DNA from 3 places in the Allobosea sp. LjRoot9 genome. Region 3 is predicted to be linked to each of the others. Evidence: predicted binding sites of a transcription regulator. Region 3 holds the regulator's gene; each other region holds the start of a gene.
The links. The regulator LexA, encoded in region 3, represses DNA repair genes until DNA is damaged. The targets are predictions, from matches to a motif close to TGTTCNNNNTGTGTTCNG.

Region 1 (7,419 bases), 880 kb from region 3:
CTGGACGTCGGAGACTTCGGCGACGGTGCCCGAGGCTCGGATCGTGCCGGCGTCGCCGATCTGGCCGCCGGATTCGCCGTAGAAGGGCGTCTGGTTGACGATCACGAAGCCGCTCTCGCCGGATTTCAGGCTCTCGACCTCGGCATTGTCGCGGATCAGCGCCGTGACCACGCCCTCGGCGGTCTCGGTGTCGTAGCCGAGGAACTCGGTTGCGCCGACCCGGTCGCGCAGCGGGAACCAGAGTTTTTCGGTCGCGGCTTCGCCGGTGCCGGCCCAGGCGGCGCGCGCCTTGGCCTTCTGCTGCTGCATCGCCGCATCGAACCCCTCGGTATCGACCGAGACGCCACGCGCGCGCAGTGCGTCCTGCGTCAGATCGAGCGGGAAGCCATAGGTATCGTAAAGCGTGAAGGCGACATCGCCTTTCAGGCTCTGGCCGGAGACCAGGTCGCGGGCGGCGTCGTCGAGCAACGTCAGGCCGCGCGCCAGCGTGGTGCGGAAGCGCGTCTCCTCGAGCTTCAGCGTCTCGGAGATCAGGCTCTCGGCACGCAGCAGTTCGGGATAAGCGCGGCCCATCTCGCGGGTCAGCACCGGCACGAGCTTGTAGAGTAGCGGCTCCTTGGCGCCGAGCAGCTGGGCATGGCGCATGCCGCGCCGCATGATCCGGCGCAGCACATAGCCGCGGCCCTCGTTCGAGGGCAGCACGCCGTCGGCGATCAGGAAGGCCGAGCAGCGCAGATGGTCGGCGATGACGCGGTGGCTCGCCTTCATCGGGCCATCCGACGCCACCGAGGTCAGGTCGGCGATGGCGCCGATCAGGGCCGCAAACAGGTCGATGGCGTAATTGTCATGCGTGCCCTGGAGCACGGCGGCGATGCGCTCCAGCCCCATGCCGGTGTCGATCGAGGGGCGCGGCAGGTCGGTCCTGATGCCGCCCGCCGCCTCTTCATACTGCATGAAGACGAGATTCCAGATCTCGATGAAGCGGTCGCCATCCTCGTCGGGCGAGCCCGGAGGACCACCGGGAATATGGTCGCCATGGTCGTAGAATATCTCGGAGCAGGGGCCGCAGGGGCCGGTGTCGCCCATGCGCCAGAAATTATCCGAGGTCGCGATGCGGATGATCCGCGAATCCGGGAGCCCGGCGATCTTCTTCCAGAGGGCATGCGCCTCGTCGTCCTCGGAATAGACGGTGACGGTCAGCTTGTCCTTGGGCAGGCCGAACTCGCGCGTGATCAGCGTCCAGGCGTGAGTGATCGCCTGCTCCTTGAAATAGTCGCCGAAGGAGAAGTTCCCGAGCATCTCGAAGAAGGTGTGGTGGCGAGCGGTGTAGCCGACATTGTCGAGATCATTGTGCTTGCCGCCGGCGCGCACGCATTTCTGCGCCGTGGTGGCGCGGGAATAGGGGCGCTTTTCCTGGCCGGTGAAGACGTTCTTGAACTGCACCATGCCCGAATTGGCGAACATCAGCGTCGGGTCGTTGCGCGGCACGAGCGGGCTCGAGGCGACGACCTCATGGCCGGCCGACTTGAAATAATCGAGGAAGGTGGACCGGATCTCGTTGACGCCGCTCATCGCAATTGGAAACTCTGGTTCAGGACGGGGCCGGGGCGCTTCCCGGCGACATCAGCGTTCTAGTCAGGCGGCTTGCCCCTGTCGAGAGAGCCAAAGCGCGAGATGCTGTCCCAAAGCCTTGACTGCAAACGAAACCTTGGCCGCAAACGAAAACGGGCGGCCCGATCGGCCGCCCGCTGAAATCTGAATCCGTCTCTCATCTAAGAGTGAGAGCAGGATCAATGCGAAAAACCGGTGCCCAGTTTTTCGCATCCTACTCTGGGCTCAGGCCTCCCCCTCGTCGAGATCGTCATCGGTCGGGGTCGCCTGGTCGAGGATGCGCTCGGCGACGAGGCCGGAATTCTGCCGGATCGTCGCCTCGATCTTGGCCGCCACATCTGGATTGGCCTTGAGGAAAGCCTTGGCATTCTCGCGGCCCTGGCCGAGGCGCTGGCTGTCGAAGGAGAACCAGGCGCCTGATTTTTCGACCATGCCGGCCTTGACGCCGAGATCGACCAGTTCGCCGACCTTGGAGATGCCTTCGCCGAACATGATGTCGAACTCGACCTGTTTGAAGGGCGGGGCGACCTTGTTCTTCACGACCTTGACGCGGACTTGGTTGCCGGTCGCTTCCTCGCGGTCCTTCAGCGTCGAGATGCGGCGGATGTCGAGGCGCACCGAGGCGTAGAATTTCAGCGCGTTGCCGCCGGTGGTGGTCTCGGGCGAGCCGTACATCACGCCGATCTTCATGCGGATCTGGTTGATGAAGATGACCATGCAGTTCGAGCGCGAGATCGAGGCGGTCAGCTTACGCAGCGCCTGGCTCATCAGGCGGGCCTGCAGGCCGGGCTGGACATCGCCCATCTCGCCCTCGATTTCGGCGCGCGGAGTCAATGCGGCGACCGAGTCGATCACCAGCACATCGATCGCTCCCGAGCGCACCAGCGTGTCGGTGATCTCCAGCGCCTGTTCGCCGGTGTCGGGCTGCGAGATCAGGAGGTCGTCGAGATTGACCCCGAGCTTGCGGGCATAGACCGGGTCGAGCGCATGCTCGGCGTCGACGAAGGCGCAGACGCCGCCCTTCTTCTGGGCTTCGGCGATGGTGTGGAGCGCGAGCGTCGTCTTGCCGGAGGATTCAGGCCCGTAGATCTCGATGACGCGGCCGCGCGGCAGGCCACCCACGCCGAGCGCAATGTCGAGGCCCAGCGAACCCGTCGAAATCGTCTCAATCTCGATCGCCTGCTGGTTCTTGCCCAGCCGCATGATCGAGCCCTTGCCGAAGGCACGTTCGATCTGCGAGAGCGCTGCGTCCAGCGCCTTGGCCTTGTCCATCGAGGAGCCTTCCACGAGCTTGAGATTCGCCTGATTCACGGGTTGCGCTCCTTATGGCAGGGGCGCGACCACATCTCAATGCGCGCCATAACGGTATGTGATCATGGTTTGTTCTCTTGGGCAAGTTCTTTTTTTGTTCTCGTCGGGGGGCGAAGCGGATGGCCGACTAAGTTATTTCGAAGGCGATTGGAGCCAACACCCTGCCTGAGAGGGCTGACTCGGGAAGTCTGAACGGCGCGGATAAGTGGGGTTTCTGCCTGAAGGCGGCATGATGGCCGTGACAGAAGAGACCAGGACGAGACGACCGCGACGGAACCAATACCGGCTTTCAAGGCGAAGGTGGCGTGGTCGCAATTAAGGGCGAGAAAGCGCCGGCCGAACTGGCTCAGGAGTTTGACGTCCATCCCAACCAGATCACGCGAAGGCGCAGCCAACTTCTGGAGGGAGTTGCGAGGGCTTCGGCTGGGATCCCAGGACTGAGGGCGCCGCTCCGACGATCGACGTGAAGGCCTTGCATGCAACGATCGGAGAGCTAATGCTCGAGATTATTTTTTGTCCGGCGCACTCGGCTAGGCAGGCCTTCTGAGCGCAAGACGATGATCGATCGCGCAAGATCCTCCGCTCAGCCGGCAAGCCAAGGGCTCGGGATCAGCCGTGCAGCATCTAGGGCCGACCGGGTTGGACCACGACGACGACGCCGGCGGCGGCATCGCGGTGCTGGGGCGGCACTCCCCAGGCGGCCCGGCTCGAGCTCCAATAGTTCCAGATGGCGGCGCCCGCGGCGCCCATGCCGCCGGCCAGCAGCCAACTCGTCTGCATCTGCAGGGCGGTCAGCGCGATGAATTCGGCAATCAGCGCGCCCGAGGCGCAGGCCATCGCGAAACGGGCGAGGCCGCCCCACCAGGCCCGCCCCGTCAGGCGCAGATCGCGGAAGGTCAGGAGATTGTTGAGCGTGAAATTTGAGGCCATCGCTGTCGCTGTCGCCAGCGCCTGGGCGATCCAGAACGGCGTCACCTCGATATGACGCAGCAAAGCCAGCGCGGCCATGTGCACGACGAGACCGGTTACACCGACGCAGGCGAACATGATGAAGCGGCTGGGAATGAGGTTGCCCGTGCGCTTTTCCACGAGCTGTGCGGCAAGTTCGAGCATGATCCGCAGATCGAGCTTCGACACGCCGCCGATGCGGGCTCGCAGCGAGGTCGATACCTCGACGACCTTCGGCGCGCGCTGGCCCGAGGCGAGCACGTCGACCAGAATCTTGAAGCCGACGCCCGACATGCCGGCGCGAGCCTGCTCGAACCATGAGCGCGTCTGCAGGAAGAAGCCGGCAAGGGGATCGGTGGTGTGGGCGCCGATGACGAGCCGGCTCAGGCCGACTCCGACCGTGCTCAGCAGACGCCGGAAGCCCGACAGGCCAAGTTGCGTATCGGGCCGGAAGCGGCTCGCGACAGCGATGTCGGCCTGCTCGGCCTGCAGTTTTTCCACCATGCCGGCGATGAGGGAGGCATCGTGCTGCCCGTCTCCGTCCATCACGCCCAGGATATCGCCGCGTGCGATATCCCAACCGGCGATGCAGGCGGAGGCTAGGCCGCGCGCACCCTCCCGCTTGAGCAGGCGGATGCGGATATCCTGGCTCATCAACCCGCGGACGACTGCGGCCGTACTGTCATTGGCGGAATCATCCACCACGATGATCTCGTAGGTCAGGCTGGCGAGAGCAGCACCAGCCTCGGCGACGACTGCGGCGATCGAGGCGCTCTCGTCGAGCGTGCAGATGACCAGGGAGACCTTGGGTTTTCCGAAAACCGTGCTGACGTCGGACATGCCCAATCCCGTGCTGCGACGTTTGCACACTAGATCGCCGACCTTCGCCATTCAGTTAAAAGTAACGGATAACGGGCCTTTAAGTGATGGTTGATAATGTGCGGCGGTCTGTTTCGATGTTGCTAACCATGTCCAGGTTGAATCTCGTGGTCGTCGGCGTCGTGATGCTGACGATGATGGGCATCGCGTCGTTCGCACCGCCGGTGCTCGGCGATGGCGACACCTGGTGGCACGTCAAGGCCGGGCTCTGGATCCTCGACAACGGCCATGTGCCCCATCTCGATCCCTTCGCCACCCACCGCCCGGCGTTGCCCTGGGTGATGCATGAGTGGTTGTCCGAGGTGCTGATGGCGCTGGCGTTCCGCTGGGCAGGCTGGAGCGGGGTGGTCGTCCTGACTGGGCTTGCCGCCGCACTCGCATTTGCGCTGCTTGGAGCGCGGTTGGCGCGCGATCTGGAAGGCTTAGCGCTGGCCTGCGTGCTGCTGCTCGTCGCCTCGCTGATGTCGGCGGGGTTCCTGGCACGGCCTCACATATTGGCCCTGCCGGTGCTCGTGGCCTGGACGATCAGCCTGCTGAAGGCCCGTGAGCAAGACCGCGCGCCGTCACTGCTGCTGCTGCCGTTGATGGTGATCTGGGCGAACCTGCACGGCGGCTATGCTTTCGGCATCGCGCTGATATGCCCTTTCGCGCTTGAGGCGCTGGTCGAGGCGAAGCCTGCCGCCCGCTGGCGCGTGGTGTGGAGCTGGGGCGTGTTCGGCATCGCCAGCGTCGCGGCCTCCGTCGTCACGCCTCATGGGTTCGAGGGGCTGCTGTTTCCGTTCAAGCTGCTCTCGATGAAGAGCATCGTGCTGATCGGCGAGTGGCAGCCGACCAGCTTCGCTATGCTCCAGCCGCTGGAGGTTGCGCTGGCCGCTGTGCTATTCATTGTGCTGCAGTATCGGGTGCGAATGCCGGTCCTGCGCGTCGTGCTGCTGCTGGGCCTGCTGCACATGGCGCTGGGCCAGACCCGCCATCAGCTTCTGCTCGGTTTCGTCGGGGCGCTCCTGCTGGCCGAGCCTCTGGCGCGGGCTTTTGCCGATAGAAGAGATCTGCCGAAAGCGAGCCGGTCGGCGCGGGCCGGATGGCCGGACTTGGTCGCGTTGATGGCCGGCCTCGCGGTCGTGGCCGGTCTCAGACTGGCGTTGCCGCTCGTGCGTAGTAACGGGCCGACCGCGCCCATCGCGGCGCTTGCGACCGTGCCCCAGGCCCTGCGCGCCAAGCCCGTCCTGAACTCCTATGCCTTTGGTGGCTATCTAATCTGGCTGGGTATCGCCCCCTCGATCGACGGTCGGGCCGACATGTATGGCGACGAGGGCATGTTTGCCAATGACCGTCTGCTATCGGCGGATCCAGCGGTGCTCGATGCGGCGCTTGCGCGAATCGATGCGCAGTGGACCGTGCTCGCGCCGCAGGAGCCACTGGTCGCGCTGCTCGACACAAAGCCCGGCTGGCGCAGGCTCTACGGCGATGCGTTCGCTGTCCTGCATGAGAGGGTGCCTGGGGGCTGAGGACGCTGGTGTCGTGCGGGATCGCGCAACAGCCGATCCCTCTCACCCCATCGCCGCCTTCACCGTTTCGACCAGCTGCTTCATCGTGAAGGGCTTTGGCAGGAACTGGAAGTCTTCGCCCTCGGGCAGGTTCTTGCGGAAGGCTTCCTCGGCGTAGCCGGAGACGAAGACGACCTTGGTCGCCGGGTTGCGCTGGCGCAGTTCGCCGAGCAGGGTCGGGCCGTCCATTTCCGGCATCACCACGTCGGAGACGACGAGGTCGATGCGGCCGTCATGCTTCATGAAGATGTCGAGTGCCTCGACGCCCGAGGCCGCCTCGTGGACCGTGTAGCCGCGCGAGACCAGCATGCGGGCGTTGAGCGCGCGGACCGCATCCTCATCCTCGACCAGCAGGATGACGCCGGCGCCGGTATGATCGGCAGCGAGCTTCTTGGGCGCCTCCTTGGCGGCGGCTTCGGCGGCGATCTCCTCGGCGCTCGGCACATGCCTGGGCAGGAAGATGCGGAAGGTCGTACCCTGGCCGACGGCGGAATCGCAGAAGACGAAGCCGCCGGTCTGCTTGACGATGCCATAGACCATGGAGAGGCCTAAGCCAGTGCCTTTGCCGACCTCCTTGGTGGTGAAGAAAGGCTCGAAGATCTTGTCGAGATGCTCGGGCGAGATGCCGGTGCCGGTGTCCTCGACCTCGAGCAGCACATAGTCGTCGGCTGGCAAGGCGGCATGGCCGAAGCCCGCCGCATCGGCGGCTGCGACATTGCGGGTGCGCACCGTCAGCTTGCCGCCATCGGGCATGGCGTCGCGGGCGTTGACTGCGAGATTGACGATGACCTGTTCGAGTTGGCCGAGATCGGCCTTGACCGGCCAGAGGTCGCGGCCCTGGCGGACATCGAGCCCGACTTTGTCGGCGACCACGCGCTTCAGCATCAGCGAGAGATCGGAGAGCACGTCGCCAAGTTCGAGCACCTGCGGGCGCAGCGTCTGCCGGCGCGAGAAGGCGAGCAATTGGCGCACCAGAGCCGCCGCGCGATAGGCGTTCTGCTTGATCTGCATGATGTCGGGGAAGGAGGGGTCCGTCGGCCGGTGGCTAGCGAGCAGGAACTCCGAAGCGTTGATGATGACCTGCAGCACATTGTTGAAGTCGTGTGCGATGCCGCCGGCGAGC
Region 2 (7,419 bases), 410 kb from region 3:
GACAGGGCGGAGATAGTGGGATCGACGGTGCTCATGCCGCGAGCTTCGCCAAGAAGCATGGCGCAAGCAAGGACGCGGCCTGGCGCGGCACCCCTGCCCTCACCGCATGGCGAGCTGCGATTGCGGGTTGACATGGCGCGCCGTCTCTACTTAACCATATGGTTAAGTAGAGACGGCGACAAACCCCGCCGCGACAGCCCCGATGGAGGACAACATGCCCAGCATCCAGAAGATCACGCCCTTCCTGTGGTTCGACAATCAGGCCGAGGAGGCGGTCGCCTTCTATCTTTCGGTCTTCAAGAACGCGAAGCCCGGCCCGGTGATGCGCTGCGGCGATGGGGGCCCCGGCCCCAAGGGCAGCGTGCTCTGCGCATCCTTCGAGCTCGAAGGCATGCAGTTCACCGCGCTGAACGGCGGGCCGCATTTCAAGTTCACCGAAGCGATCTCGCTCCTGATCCATTGCGGCTCGCAGGAGGAGGTCGATTATTTCTGGGAGAAGCTCGGCGAAGGCGGCCAGACCAGCCAATGCGGCTGGCTCAAGGACAGATACGGCCTGTCCTGGCAGGTTACGCCCGACCGGCTGCTGGAACTCAACATGGACCCCGACCCCGCTAGGGCCGGTCGGGTCATGCAGGCCATGATGCAGATGACCAAGATCGACATCGCCGCGCTGGAGCGCGCCGCGGCAGGGTGAGCGATCGTCACGTAAACTGGCGAAACGCGCCGTCATCCCGGACAAGCCGCGCAGCGGCGCCGATCCGGGATCCATCGTAGAGTTCCGGAGCCCTCCGATGGATCCCGGATCTCCGCTTCGCTACGTCCGGGATGACGGCGCGTTTTTTTCGGCGAGCCGTCCCCGGTCAGGTCTCTCCCCTCACACCCGCTTGACGTTCCAGAAGGTCGGGAAGCTCGCCAGCACGCCGGTCAGCGTCTTACGATAGGCCGTCGGCTGGAAATACTGGCCGAGCGGCGCATAGGGCACGTCCTCGAAGACCTGTTTCTGGATATCGGCCGCGATCGCCTTCTGCGCGGCGAGGTCTGGCGCCTCGATCCAGGCATCGCGCAGCGCCTCGATCTTGGGCGCCACCGGCCAGCCCGGCCAGGCATTGGCGCCATTGCCGCGCAGCGAGAGATGGCCGACGGGGTCGAACATGTCGAGCCCGGCCCAGCCGGTGAAGAAGCAGTTCCAGCCACCCTGCGCCGGCGGCTCCTTCTTGGCGCGCCGCGCGACGACGGTGCCCCAATCCATGGCCTGATAATCGACATTCATGCCGATGCGCAGCAGCATCTCGTTGGCGACTTCGCATTCGGCCTTGAGATTGGCGAGGTCGGTGACACCGAGCAGCACGACCTTTTCGCCATTATAGCCGGCCGCCGCCAGCGCCTGCTTGACTTTGCCGACATCGCGCGGGCCGTTGAGCACCTCCATGCCGGCATCGCTCGCCAATGGCGTGCCCGGCGGGAACACGCCGACGCCGGGGCGCCACAGGCTCTTATCGGGCCCGCCGACCGCCTCCATGAACTCGGACTGGTCGATCGCCAGCAGGATCGCGCGGCGGATCGCCGGATTGTCGAAGGGCGGATGCAGGTGGTTCATCCGCATGATCGCAACCGCGCCCGTGGTCTCCTTGATCACGACCTCGATCGCGGGATTCTTCGCCAGCATCGGCAGCAGATCGGGCAAGGGCTGCTCGACCCAGTCCATCTCGCCGCTCTGCAGCGCGGCCGCCGCCGTCGCGGGGTCGGGCAGAGTGTGCCATTCGACCCGGTCGAAATTCACGATCTTGGGTCCGGCGGTGCGGCCGGGCACACCACCGCTGCGCGGAACATAGCCGGCGAATTTCTCATAGACGGCGCGGCTGCCGGATTGGCGCTCGGCCGCGACGAAACGGAACGGGCCGCTGCCGACGACTTCGGTGACCTGGGTGAAGGCGTCCGTATTCGCCAGCCGCTCGGGCATGATCACCGGCATGAAGGCGGTCATCTTGGCGAGCGCATCGGGCAGGAGCGGGAACGGCTTCTTCAATCGGAACTGCAGCGTCCTGTCGTCGACGGCCGTGAGCTCGTCGGTCAAACCCAGCAGCGTCTGGCCGAAGGAATCGCGCTTGCCCCAGCGCTTCAGGCTCGCCACGCAGTCGCGGGCCAGCACGCGCGCGCCGTCATGAAAGACGAGGCCGTCGCGCAGCTTGATCGTCCAGACCTTGCCGTCGGCATCGGCGACCGCGCCCTCGGCCATCTGCGGCTGGGCCTTGTAGGTCTCGTCCTGCCCAAACAGCGTATCGTAGACCATGAAGGCGTGGTTGCGCGTCACCGTCGCCGTCGTCCAGATCGGATCGACCACGGCGAGATCGGCCTGCGGCACGAATTTCAGCACGCTCTTATCGGCCGCACGCCCGATATTCGGAGCGGGCAAGGCCAGCGCCGCGGCGCCAAGCTGAATAAACCTACGCCGTGTCGGCATGATCGACCTCCTCTCGCTGAACCGGAAGCGCAGCACAAGCGAGAGCCTATCCTGCAGCTGGAATCAGGCAAGCGGCATGCCAATGCGCGGCGGCCGCGCCGGGGAGAGACGATCAAAAAAACGGACGGCCCGGACCTCGTCCTGAACGCCGATCACCGGGATTGGGGGAGACTCATTGCTCGCCGATTTCTTCCCCTGGGCCTGCTCTGCCGCCCCAAGCCTCAAAGCCGTGGCCGGCGGAAGACGCTTACAAACCTGCGGCCTCATGGCTCTGAACTCGCCGTTAACCTTGATCGTTTATTTCGCCAGACCAGTAGTGGCTTCGCGCGGGCTGTATTTGCTGCGGCGCAAGGATGGCAAATCATGCGACTGATCGTCGGCGCAATCATCGTCTTCGTCTGCGTCTTCGGCAGCTACTCGGCTATGGGCGGCCACCTCGAGGTCCTTTGGCAGCCGTTCGAGTTTGTTATCATCCTCGGTGCAGCGATGGGCGCCTTCGTCATCGGCAACACCGGCCCGGTGCTCAAGGCCGTGCCCGCCATGCTCGGCACGCTCGTGAAGGGCCCCAAATACAAGCAGGAAAGCTATGTCGAACTGCTGGGGATGCAGTATTCCTTGTACAAGCTCGTGAGGCAGAAGGGCATGCTCGCGGTCGAGCAGCACATTGAAAATCCGAGCGAGTCGACGCTGTTCAACGCCTTCCCGACTTTTGCAGCGAACCATCATGCGGTCGAGTTCGTCTGCGACTACATGCGCATGTTGACGCAGGGCGCCAACAACGTCCACGAGATAGACGCTCTCATGGACGAGGAATTGGAGACGCACCACCAGGAGCAGGAGCGTATCGTTGCGGCCATGCAGTCGCTCGCCGACGGAACACCGGCGCTCGGCATCGTCGCCGCCGTGCTCGGCGTGATCAAGACGATGGGGGCGATCAAAGAGCCGCCGGAGGTGCTGGGACATCTGATCGGCGGCGCGCTCGTAGGCACCTTCTTCGGCGTCTTCGTCGCCTACGGCTTCTTCGGGCCCATGGCGCAGTCGCTTAGGAGCCTCTTCGAGGCGGAATCCAAATACTACCTTTCACTCAAGGCGGGTCTCCTCGCCCATATCGGCGGCCAGCCGCCGGTGATGGCGGTAGAATTTGCCCGCAAGGCTCTGTTCAGCGACGTCCGCCCGAGCTTCAGCGAAGTGGAAGCGGCAACCGCCGGTCTGCCCGCCTAGATCTGACCCAATCTCCAGCAGGGACTCGATGACCAACCCCACCCAGACGATTATCATCAAGAAGGTCAAGAAGGCCGCTCATGCGCACCATGGCGGGGCCTGGAAGATCGCCTATGCGGACTTCGTGACCGCCATGATGGCGTTCTTTCTGCTGATGTGGCTGATTAGCATGACGACGCAGGAGCAGAAGATCGGCCTGGCGGAGTACTTCGCGCCGACGGCTGTGAGTCCTAGCACCAGTGGCGCTGGCGGCATGCTGTGGGGCACCGCCCTAGACACGTCAGGCAGCAAGTCGTCGGCGCCTCGCGACGCGACGATGGGCCCCACCAAGGAGGACGGAACGCGTCGGGCCGACCCGGGCCGCACCAGCGACCGCGAGGTCAACCGCCCTACCACCAGCGTGCAGGACAACCAAAGCGCCATGACCAGCCTCCGGCAGGCGCTCCAGAACATGCCCGAAATTGCCGAGCTCTCGCGCAACATCATGATCGAGCCGACCAAGGACGGGGTGAACGTTTCCCTCATGGACCAGGACGGCCGCTCCATGTTCGCCGAGGGCTCGGTCCAGCCCCACGAGCGCACCCGTCGCGTGCTGGCGGCGATCGCGCCCACCCTGCGCCGGCTGCCCAACCGCCTGTCTGTCACCGGCCACACGGCCGCGGCGCGCCCAGGCTCGGAGCGGGGCGTCGATCCATGGAGCCTTACCGCCGGGCGTGCGCTCGCCGTGCGCGAGATCCTGTCGGTTGCCGGGCTCCCCCACGACCGCTTCACCTCCGTGGTGGGACGCGCCGACACCGAGCCGGTCTTCCCCGACAATCCCTACCTCTCGCCGAACCGACGGGTGGCGATCACGCTGCTCAATGAGGCGCCGGCGCTGCCCCCGAGCGCCTTTCGCTGACGGCGAAGCGCCTCGGCCGGTTCAGAGTCCGTTTGAGATTGAGCTCATTGGCTGACACGACGAGGCTGACCATTGCGACGTGGATCATGGCCTCGGAGACGTCGATGTGCTGCCCGAAGTCACGGCCCCGCCTATGCAAAACTCCCAACCGGCGAAGCAAACTTCAAGCGCGCCATGATCCCGCTGCGCGCCGTGAACCGGCTCTAGAGCGTTTTCGAGCGAAGTGGACACCGGTTCGCGTGAAGAAAACGCGTTAAAACAAGAATCTAGAGCATTTCCGCGTCTCGGAGAAACGCGGAAATGCTCTAACCGACAGACGTTGGCAGAAAAGCAAAAAGGCGTTGTAAAACAACGCCTTAATGCCTTGCTCCCTACATAGTCGTCATAGGTATTTGCTAGAACGGAATATCGTCGTCGAGATGGGTCGAGGATGAACGGCCGCCACCGCCGCCCGCCATGGCGGGCTGGCGCGGTGCAGTGCCGCCGCCCATCGGGCTCGACCGGCCAAAGGAGCTGCCGCCGCCCGAGCGATCCTCCATCGCGCCGCCGCCTTCGCCATATTCGTCCGAACCGCCCTGCCCCCGGCTGTCGAGGATGGTCAGTTCGCCACGGAAGCGCTGCAGCACGATCTCGGTGGTGTATTTCTCGACACCCGACTGATCCTGCCATTTGCGGGTCTGGAGCTGGCCCTCGATATAGATCTTCGAGCCCTTCTTCAGATATTGCTCGGCGACCTTGGCGAGGTTCTCGTTGAAGATCACCACCGAGTGCCACTCGGTGCGCTCCTTCTTCTCGCCCGACTGCTTGTCGCGCCAGGTTTCGGAGGTCGCGATCCGCAGATTGACCACGGGCTCGCCGCTGCCGAGACGCCGCACCTCGGGATCGCGCCCGAGATTGCCGACCAGAATGACCTTGTTGACGCTACCAGCCATGAGAGGCTCCATTTCCTGCGCACATCGAAACCGGCCATCGACCGGAGCCGGACCCTACCGATCCGTGACGCCACTATCAACGATGTTCTTGCTTTGTTCAAGCGCTTTCACTAGGGTTGTCCCCGGAATTCGTGACTCGATTTTGCCGGGGCCAGCAGCGGCCGCGATCAGCCCCGCGGCGCGGCCGGCAAAACCTTGCCGGGCAGGAGCTTGCCGGTCAGTGTCTTGCCGGGCAAGACCTTGCCAGGGTTGAGGATGCCGAGCGGGTCGAGCGCCTGCTTGATCGCGCGCATGACGTCGACCGCCTCGCCATGCTCGCGCTCCATGAACTGCGCCTTGCCATAGCCGATCCCGTGCTCGCCGGTGCAGGTGCCATCGCAGGCGATGGCGCGCTCGATCAGGCGCTCGTTCAAGCGCTTCGCCTCGGCCAGCTCGGCCGGTGAATTCGGGTCGATCACTAGGCCGAGATGGAAATTGCCGTCGCCGACATGGCCGACCGTGCCGATATAGAAACTCGCCGCCTCGATATCGGCTTGCGTCGCCGCAAGGCATGGCGCGAGCTGCGAGATCGGCACGCAGACATCGGTGCTCCAGATCCGGGCGTCGGGGCGCATCGCCTGCAGCGCGTAATGGATGTTGTGTCGGGCGCGCCAGAGCCGGCGCCGCTCTTCCGCGTCGGTCGCCCAGGCGAGATGCGTCGCGCCATGCTCGCCGACGATCCCCTCCACCGTCCTGGCCTGCTGCTCGACCTCGGCGGGGCTGCCATGCAGTTCGAAGAACAGGGTCGGCGTCTCCGCAAGCTCCAGCTTCGAATGCCGGTTCACCGCCGCGATCGCCCGCGCATCGGCCAGTTCCACCCGCGCCACCGGCACAGCGCACTGGATCACCGCCGTGACGGCCTCGACCGCGCCCGCCACCGTGGCGAAGGAGCAGACCAGCGCCGAGACCGCCTCGGGCAGCGGGTGCAGGCGCAGCGTCACCTCGGTGATGATCCCGAGCGTTCCCTCCGAGCCGACGAACAACCGGGTCAGATCGTAGCCGGCGGAGGATTTGCGCGCCCGCCCACCGGTCCTGATGATGCGCCCATCGGCCATCACCACGGTGAGCGTCACCACATTCTCGCGCATCGTGCCGTAGCGCACCGCATTGGTGCCCGAGGCGCGCGTCGCCGCCATGCCGCCCAGCGTGCATTCGGCTCCGGGATCGACCGGGAAGAACAGCCCGACATCGCGCAGCGCCGCATCGAGCTGCTGGCGGGTGACCCCGGCCTCGACCGTCGCGTCGAAATCCTCCGGCCGGATCGCCAGGATGCGCGTCATGCCGGAGAGATCGAGGCTCACCCCGCCCTGCAAGGCCGCGATATGGCCCTCCAACGAGGTGCCCGCGCCGAAGGCGATCACCGGGGTCTCGTGCTGCGCGCAAAGCCGCACGATCGCAGCCACTTCTTCAGTCGTCTGCGCCCTGCAGACAGCGTCGGGCGGGCGGCTGACATGGTAGGATTCGCCGCGGCCATGATGCTCGCGCTCGGCCAGCGAGGTCGAGAAGCGGGGGCCGAGCAGCGCGCGCAGCGCCTCCGCCAGCGCCGGGACGAGCCCGCCCGCCGCGGGAGCCGTATCGAGGGAGCGTGAGGCTGGCAGGACGGCTGTCACGGCGGCGTCTCCGATCGAAACGGGCTTGGGTCGAAACGGGCTCAGGACAGCGCGGTTGCGCGCCGCCCCGGCATCACCGAGGACTGGCATACAAGCCCGTCTCATGCAAGGTTCTGTATCTTGCATACAGGACGGAGATTGCCGTGAGCCCTCGCCATTCCCTCGCCGACAGGCTGCGCCAGCCCGGCCTCGTCGTCGCCCCCGGCTGCCATGATGCGATCGGCGCGCGAGCCATCGCGCAGGCCGGCTTCGAGGCGG
Region 3 (7,419 bases):
TTCTGCCAGACGACGCGGCCCTGGACCTCGTCCTCGACCACGGTCTCGCCGGTCTGTGGCGCGCGCAGGCGGATGACCGGCTTGACGCCGACCGGGGCCGTCGCCGGATCACGATCGCGCCAGCGGCCGTCATAGCGCATCGGCCGGCCCTCGGCCTTGGCCTTCTCGCGCATCTCGTCGAGCTCGGCCGGCGTCGCATAGCAATGATAAGCCTTGCCGGCAGCCAGCATCTGCTGCGCCACCTCGCGATGCCGCTCGGCGCGGGCGAATTGGTAGACGGTGTCGCCATCCCAATCGAGCCCGAGCCAGCTCAACCCGTCGAGGATCGCGGCAATCGCCGGTTCCGTCGAGCGCTCGCGGTCCGTGTCCTCGATCCGCAGCAGCATCTTGCCGCCATGCCGGCGCGCATAGAGCCAGTTGAACAGGGCCGTCCGCGCTCCGCCGATATGCAGGAAGCCGGTGGGCGAGGGGGCAAAGCGCGTGACGACCGCATCACTCATGAAGGCTGGGCTCCGGCTGGGCTCGTGAATCGGCAGCCCAAAGGCAAAACAGGAAGGGAAGGCAAAAACAGGACAATCCACCGGTCATGGCATGACAGCCGGCGTGGCCCCTGTAACATGGCTCGGCCGCCCGCGTTAAGCGCAAGATCGCGGGCGGGCAGGGGGAAGGGGCGGCGGTGCATACAGGACCGTCAGAGCGGGTGAAATCACGCGGCGCGCTGGCCGGCGTCCTGCCGTCGCGCCTGCCCGTCTCCTGGCTCGGCAGCGGTATCGGCCTGGCATGGCGGGATTGGCCCGGGCAGGCGCGACAGGCCTTCGCCGCCGAGGCGGAGCGCCGGCGGCTCTTCCTCTGGTTCCCGGTCATGATGGGCATCGGCATCCTGCTCTACTTCGCCGGCGACCGGGAGCCCGCGCTATGGGCGCCGCTTGCCGGTGTCGCGCTTGCAAGCGGCCTCGCCATAGCTCTGCGCCGGCAGCAGCTCGCCTTGCCGGTTTGTCTTGGGCTGGTTGCGGTCTTCGTCGGCTTCTCGGCGGCGACCTTGCGCACCGCGACGATCATGGCGCCGATCCTGGATCGCCCGCGCAGCGGCCAGCTCACCGGCTATGTCGAATCAGTCGAGGCGCGCGATGCAGGCGCTCGCCTCGTCGTGCTGGTCACCGGGATAGCCGGCGTCGAAGCGGAGCGACGGCCCAAACGCGTCCGCGTCAATATCAAGGCGGAGACAGTCGCGCCGGGAGACCATATCACGGCCAATGCACGCCTTCTGCCGCCGCCTGGTCCGGCGCGACCGGGCGGCTATGATTTCGGCCGCGACGCGTTCTTTCGCGGCATCGGCGCGGTCGGCAACATCCCCGGCAAGATCATGCTGACACCGGCGCCAGGCCCGCCTCCGCCCGAACTCGCGAGAGCCGTGCTGATCGACCGCGCCCGCAACGCCCTGACCGCCCGCATCGCCAGCGTCGGGGGCGGGCAGGCCGGCGCGATGGCGGCGGCACTGGTGACCGGCAAGCGCGGCCTGATCACGGAAACGACCAATGCCGATCTGCGCGCGGCTGGCATCTACCACATCGTCTCGATTTCGGGCCTGCACATGGTGCTCGCCGCCGGCACGATCCTCTGGCTTGTGCGGGCGCTGCTGGCGCTCTCGCAGACGCTGGCCTTGCACTGGCCGATCAAGAAGATCGCCGCCGTTGCCGCCATGATCGGAGCAACCGCCTATTGCGTCTTCTCCGGCTCCGATGTCGCAACCGTCAGGTCATTGATCATGACGCTGGTGATGCTCGGCGCAATCCTGATCGACCGCCCGGCGCTGAGCATGCGCAACCTTGCCTTGGCAGCGATCATCGTCTTGCTGCGCGAGCCCGAGGCGCTGCTCGGGCCGAGCTTCCAGATGTCATTCGGGGCGGTAGCGGCGCTGATCGCCTTTGCCGAGCGCTGGGAGGAACGCAATCAGACCGCGCCGCCATCGCCATGGCCCTGGCCGCTGCGCCCACTCTGGATCGCCGCCAGCGGCACCGTCATCACAACCCTGCTGGCGACGGCGGCGACGGCCCCGTTCGGCGCCTATCATTTCCAGACCTTCAATCCGTTCGGGCTGCTCGGCAATGCGCTCGCCTTGCCCTTCGTCTCGCTGTTCGTCATGCCGGCTGCGGTGTTCGGAGTGCTGGCCTACCCCTTCGGCCTCGATTGGCCGGCCTGGTGGCTGATGGGCGCCGCCTCCGAGGTGGTGCTGCGGCTGGCCCACTGGGTCGCGGCGATCGACCACTCGACGCTGATCATTCCCGCCTTCGGCGAGGCCGCGCTGGTCTGCCTTGCGATGACACTGCTCTGGCTGACGCTGTGGAGCACGAAGCTTCGGCTGCTCGCCATCCTGCCGCTGGTGATGGGCGTCACGGTCGCGGCCAAGCCGGACCGGCCGGATATCGTGGTCGAACGCGACGGTTCCGGCCTCGTCGTGCGCGGAGCCGACGACCGTTTCATTCTGGCCGGCCGGCCAAGCAGCTTCGTGCTGCAACAATGGCTCGTCGCCGATGGCGATGGGCGGCAGCCCACGGATGCGAGCCTGCGCAAGAATGCGGCTTGCGATACGCAAGGCTGTGTCGTTACCGCTCGCAATGGTCGCCGGATCGCCTATGCGAAAGACCGGCTCGCCGTCATCGAGGATTGCCTGCGCGCCGACCTCGTCGTCACGCCGATACCCTGGTCGGCTCCCTGCGCAGCGAAGCTGGTCGACCGGACGGCCCTGAACCGCGACGGCGCGACCTCCCTCATCGGCACTGCAGGCGGCTGGCGTATCGTCCAGGCAGAACGGCAGGATGCCGATCGCCCCTGGATACGCAAGCGCGCGGCGACAAGCACAAGGCCCGCGCAGCAGCCTCCTGCGCGGCAGCCGGAGAGGAGCGATACGGGCGATGTGGCAGCCGAGCCCGACCGGCTTCAGTAGCGCCGCATCAGATTGACCAACCGACCCTGGATCTTGACCCGATCGGGGCCGAGCACACGGGTTTCATAAGCCGGGTTTGCGGCTTCAAGCGCGATTGACGAGCCGCGTTTGCGCAGGCGCTTCAGCGTCGCCTCTTCGTCATCGATCAGCGCCACGATGATGTCGCCGGTATTGGCGGTGTCCTGCCGGCGGATGACGACGGTGTCGCCGTCGAGAATGCCGGCCTCGACCATCGAATCGCCGCGCACCTCAAGCGCGAAATGCTCGCCGGCGCCGAGCATGTCCGCCGGCAGCGCCACACTGTGGCTGCGGCTCTGGATCGCCGAGATCGGCGTGCCGGCGGCGATCCGCCCCATCACCGGGATTGCGATCGTGGCACGCGCCTCCTCTTCGGGACCAGGGGCCGGGCGCGCCTTGCCGAGGCCGCCGCCCTGGCCGAGGCCACCTTGCACGATGGAGGGGCTGAAACGCGGGCGCGCGCCTTGTGGCATGCCGACGCCATCGGGAAGCTTGATCACCTCCAATGCGCGGGCGCGATTGGGCAGCCGGCGAATGAAGCCTCGCTCCTCCAACGCCATGATCAGGCGATGAATGCCGGATTTCGAGCGGAGATCGAGCGCGTCCTTCATTTCGTCGAAGGAGGGCGGCACGCCGCTTTCACGCAGGCGTTCCTGGATGAAGCGGAGCAATTCGAATTGTTTGCGTGTCAGCATGGTCCCCGCCAGCGCCCGCGGCGCGAATTCGAAACAAATCACGAACATCATACACGTTCGTGTTGTGTTCCGCAAGCTAACCTAGCGGAGGCGGATGATCCGGCAGGGTGCGCCTTCTTTTGCCGGCTCTGCATGGGCCGGGCGAATGACCAGCGCCCGAGCGCGCGCCAGATTGCCCAGCATCGAGGAATCCTGCTTGGCGAAGGGGCTGGCGAGCCAGCCGGCCTCGATGTGCTGAAGATCGGCGCGCAGATAATCTTCACGCTCATCATTAGCCGGCATATCAATTCCGAGGATCGCCGGTTCGCTGCGGTCGCGCGCGGGATCGGGCATGCCGAGCAGCGCCTCGATCAGCGGCGCCACGAACAGATGCCCGCAGACGATCGACGAGACCGGGTTGCCGGGTAGGCCGACGGCGACCATGGCTCCAAGCCGCCCCATCATCATCGGCTTGCCCGGCCGCATCGCGATCTTCCAGAAGCCGAGCTCCATGCCCTGGCGCTTCAAGGCCTCCTGTACGAGGTCATGCGCTCCGACCGAGGCGCCGCCGAGCGTGATCAGCACGTCAGCGCCGGCGGCTCGCGCCCGCTCGATCTTGGCGGCGAGATCGGGATGATTATCGCGTGCAATGCCGAGATCGAAGGCTGTTCCGCCGATCTCCTCGACGATCGCCGCCAGGGAATAGCTGTTCGAAGCGACGATCTGGTCGGGGCCGACTGTTTCGCCCGGCAGGACGAGTTCGTCCCCGGTCGCCAGGATCGCGACCAGGGGCTTGCGCCGAACCGGCAGGGTAGGGTGTCCGGCTGCAGCCGCGAGGCCGAGCGCGGCACTGTCGAGCCGGCGTCCCGCCGGGAGGAGGACATCGCCTTCCCGGAAATCGAGGCCGGCCGGGCGGACGAAACGCCCCGGCTGGGCGCCTTCGCGGACGCGGATGACCGTGCCGCCGACGCCATCGGCATTCTCCTGGATCAGGATCGTATCGGCACCATCGGGCATAGGCGCGCCGGTGAAGATGCGAATCGCCTCGCCGGGGCCGACCGTTCCTGCAAAGGCGCGCCCGGCCGCCGATTCGCCGATGACGCGCAGTTCATTTGCCGGCGCAAGATCCGCGGCGCGGGCTGCGTAGCCGTCCATGGCCGAATTGGCGAAAGGCGGCTGTGTCCTGAGCGCGACGATGTCGGCGCCCAGCACGCGCCCGGCGCAGGAGGCCAGCGGAACGATCTCGACGGATGTCGGCCCAGGAACGCTGTCGAGCAGCGCCTGCAGCGCGACCTTGACCGGGGTCAGGCTCATGCCGGCTGCTCCGCCTCGTAGACGCCAGATTTCCCGCCGGATTTATGCACCAGCCGGATGCCCTCGATATGCATCGCGCGATCGACCGCCTTGACCATGTCGTAGACCGTGAGACAGGCGACGCTGACGGCGGTGAGCGCTTCCATCTCGACGCCGGTCTGGCCCTTCATCTTCACCTCGACGCGCACGCGAACGCCGGGCAATGCTTCGTCGATCGTGAGATCGACGGCGATCTTGCTGATCAGCAGCGGGTGGCAAAGCGGAATCAGTTCATGCGTGCGCTTGGCCGCCATGATGCCGGCAAGCCTTGCGGTGCCGAGCACGTCGCCCTTCTTCGCATCGCCGCGCCGCACGATGTCGAGCGTGGCTGCCTGCATCACCACATTGCCCTCGGCGATGGCGATACGCGTCGTCTCGGCTTTGTCGCCGACATCCACCATATGCGCCTGGCCCTGCGCATCGAGGTGGCTGAGGCCGGTCACGCCGCGGCCTCCTTGCCTGGACCTGCAAGCAGAGCGCGCGTCGCCTGTGCCACATCCGCCTGGCGCATCAGGCTCTCGCCGACCAGGAAGGTTTCGACACCGACGCGCCGCAGCCTGGCGATATCGGCGGGGCTGAAGACACCGCTTTCACCGACGATGATCCGGTCATCGGGAATGCGCGGCGCCAGGCGTTCGGTGACGGCGAGATCGACATGGAAGCTACGCAGATCGCGGTTGTTGATGCCGAGCAGGCGGCTGTCGATCTCTAGCGCACGATTGAGCTCGGCCTCGTCATGAACCTCGACGAGAACGTCCATGCCGAGGCCCTGCGCCGTGGCGTTGAGCTCGCGCGCCGTGGCGTCGTCGACGCCGGCCATGATGATCAGGATGCAATCGGCACCCCAGGCCCGCGCCTCGAACACCTGATAGGCGTCGTAGAGGAAGTCCTTGCGCAGCGCCGGCAGGCCGGAGGCCTCGCGCGCTTGCGTCAGGAATTCGGGCCGACCCTGGAACGACGGTGCGTCGGTCAGCACCGAGAGGCAGGCGGCTCCGCCTGCCGCATAAGCCTTCGCGAGGGAGGGTGGATCGAAATCCTCCCGGATCAGCCCCTTTGACGGGCTCGCCTTCTTGATCTCCGCGATCAATGCCGACTGGCCCGTGGCATGCTTCGCCGCGAGCGCAGCGGCAAAGCCGCGTACCGGCGAGGCGGCCAGTGCCAGTCGCTCGATCTCGGCTTGCGGGATCGCGGCCTTGGCGGCAGCGATCTCCTGGCGCTTATAGGCCTCGATCTTCGCGAGAATATCGGTCATCGCCGCCTCACGCGTTCGAGCTGACGATCAAAGCATCGAGCCGGGCCTTGGCGCGACCGCTGTCGAGCGCGGCGAAAGCCTGGGCCAGCCCGTCGCGCAGATCGCCCGCCTTGCCGGCAACGACGAGCGCAGCCGCTGCATTGAAGGCCGCGATATCGCGAAAGGCGGTCTTCTGCCCATCGAGCACGGCGCGCAGCGCGGCCGCATTCTGTTCCGGCTCGCCGCCGCGCAGATCCGCAGGTTTCGCCAGCGCAAGCCCGACATCGCCCGGGTTGATCGTAAAGCTCTCGATCTTGCCGCCTTCGAGCGAGACGACCCGCGTCGGTCCGGTCGTGGTGATCTCGTCCAGACCGTCGGAGCCGTGCACGGCCCAGATCCGCTGCGAGCCGAGCGAGGCCAGAACCTTCACCATCGGCTCCAGCCAGGTCTCGGAAAAGGCGCCGACGAGCTGCCTGGTCACGCCGGCCGGATTCGACAGGGGGCCGAGCAGGTTGAAGATCGTGCGGGTGCCGAGTTCGGTGCGCACCGGCGCAACATGGCGCATCGAGGCGTGGTGCGTCGGCGCGAACATGAAACCGAGGCCGGCCTCCTTGATGCAGCGCTCCGTCGCCGCCGCGTCGAGCCCGACCCTGACGCCGAGCGCCATCAGCACGTCGGCAGCGCCCGAGCGCGAGGAGGCGGCGCGGTTGCCGTGCTTGGCGACAGGCACACCACAGGCGGCCGTGATGATCGCAGCCAGCGTCGAGACATTGTAGGAGCCCGACGAATCGCCACCGGTGCCGACGATGTCGATGGCATCAACCGGAGCCTGGACCTTGACCATCTTGCCGCGCATGGCGGCGACAGCCCCGGTGATCTCCTCTGTGGTCTCGCCGCGCACGCGCAACGCCATCAGAAAGGCGGCGGCCTGGGCGTTGGTGACCTCGCCCGAGAGGATGGTGTCGAAGGCGTCTTTGGCCTCGTCGCGCGAAAGCGTAGCTCCGGTCGCGACCTTGGCGATGAAGGGTTTGAAGTCGTCCATGTGAACTCTGCGAAATCAGGCGGTCTGGGGCAGGGCGGCGGAGCGGTGCTGCTGCGACCATCGCTCGGAGCTCTCGAGGAAATTGCGCAGGATCGTCGCGCCATGCTCGGAGGCGATGCTCTCGGGGTGGAACTGCACGCCCTGCACGGGAAATTCG

Region 1: a site for LexA is predicted at 3,007-3,024, ahead of recA (recombinase RecA). Genes of this name have one in related genera too.
Region 2: a site for LexA is predicted at 5,596-5,613, ahead of ssb (single-stranded DNA-binding protein). Genes of this name have one in related genera too.

What each region holds. Positions count from the first base shown of each region.
Region 1 is NZ_CAXUPC020000001.1:159,251-166,669, forward strand. It holds gene alaS (alanine--tRNA ligase) at 1-1,572, opposite strand, end outside; gene recA (recombinase RecA) at 1,837-2,922, opposite strand; partial or broken gene ACSQ3P_RS00755 (transposase) at 3,155-3,531, shown strand; gene ACSQ3P_RS00760 (glycosyltransferase) at 3,547-4,710, opposite strand; gene ACSQ3P_RS00765 (hypothetical protein) at 4,839-6,257, shown strand; gene cckA (cell cycle histidine kinase CckA) at 6,300-7,419, opposite strand, start outside.
Region 2 is NZ_CAXUPC020000001.1:634,826-642,244, reverse strand. It holds gene ACSQ3P_RS03145 (M20 family metallopeptidase) at 1-35, opposite strand, end outside; gene ACSQ3P_RS03140 (VOC family protein) at 224-694, shown strand; gene ACSQ3P_RS03135 (ABC transporter substrate-binding protein) at 875-2,461, opposite strand; gene motA (flagellar motor stator protein MotA) at 2,825-3,682, shown strand; gene ACSQ3P_RS03125 (flagellar motor protein MotB) at 3,711-4,580, shown strand; gene ssb (single-stranded DNA-binding protein) at 4,976-5,512, opposite strand; gene ACSQ3P_RS03115 (FAD-binding oxidoreductase) at 5,680-7,161, opposite strand; gene ACSQ3P_RS03110 (isocitrate lyase/PEP mutase family protein) at 7,305-7,419, shown strand, end outside.
Region 3 is NZ_CAXUPC020000001.1:1,044,156-1,051,574, forward strand. It holds gene gltX (glutamate--tRNA ligase) at 1-500, opposite strand, end outside; gene ACSQ3P_RS04990 (ComEC/Rec2 family competence protein) at 701-2,944, shown strand; gene lexA (transcriptional repressor LexA) at 2,938-3,657, opposite strand; gene ACSQ3P_RS05000 (molybdopterin molybdotransferase MoeA) at 3,739-4,950, opposite strand; gene moaC (cyclic pyranopterin monophosphate synthase MoaC) at 4,947-5,432, opposite strand; gene trpC (indole-3-glycerol phosphate synthase TrpC) at 5,429-6,241, opposite strand; gene trpD (anthranilate phosphoribosyltransferase) at 6,249-7,262, opposite strand; gene ACSQ3P_RS05020 (anthranilate synthase component II) at 7,278-7,419, opposite strand, start outside.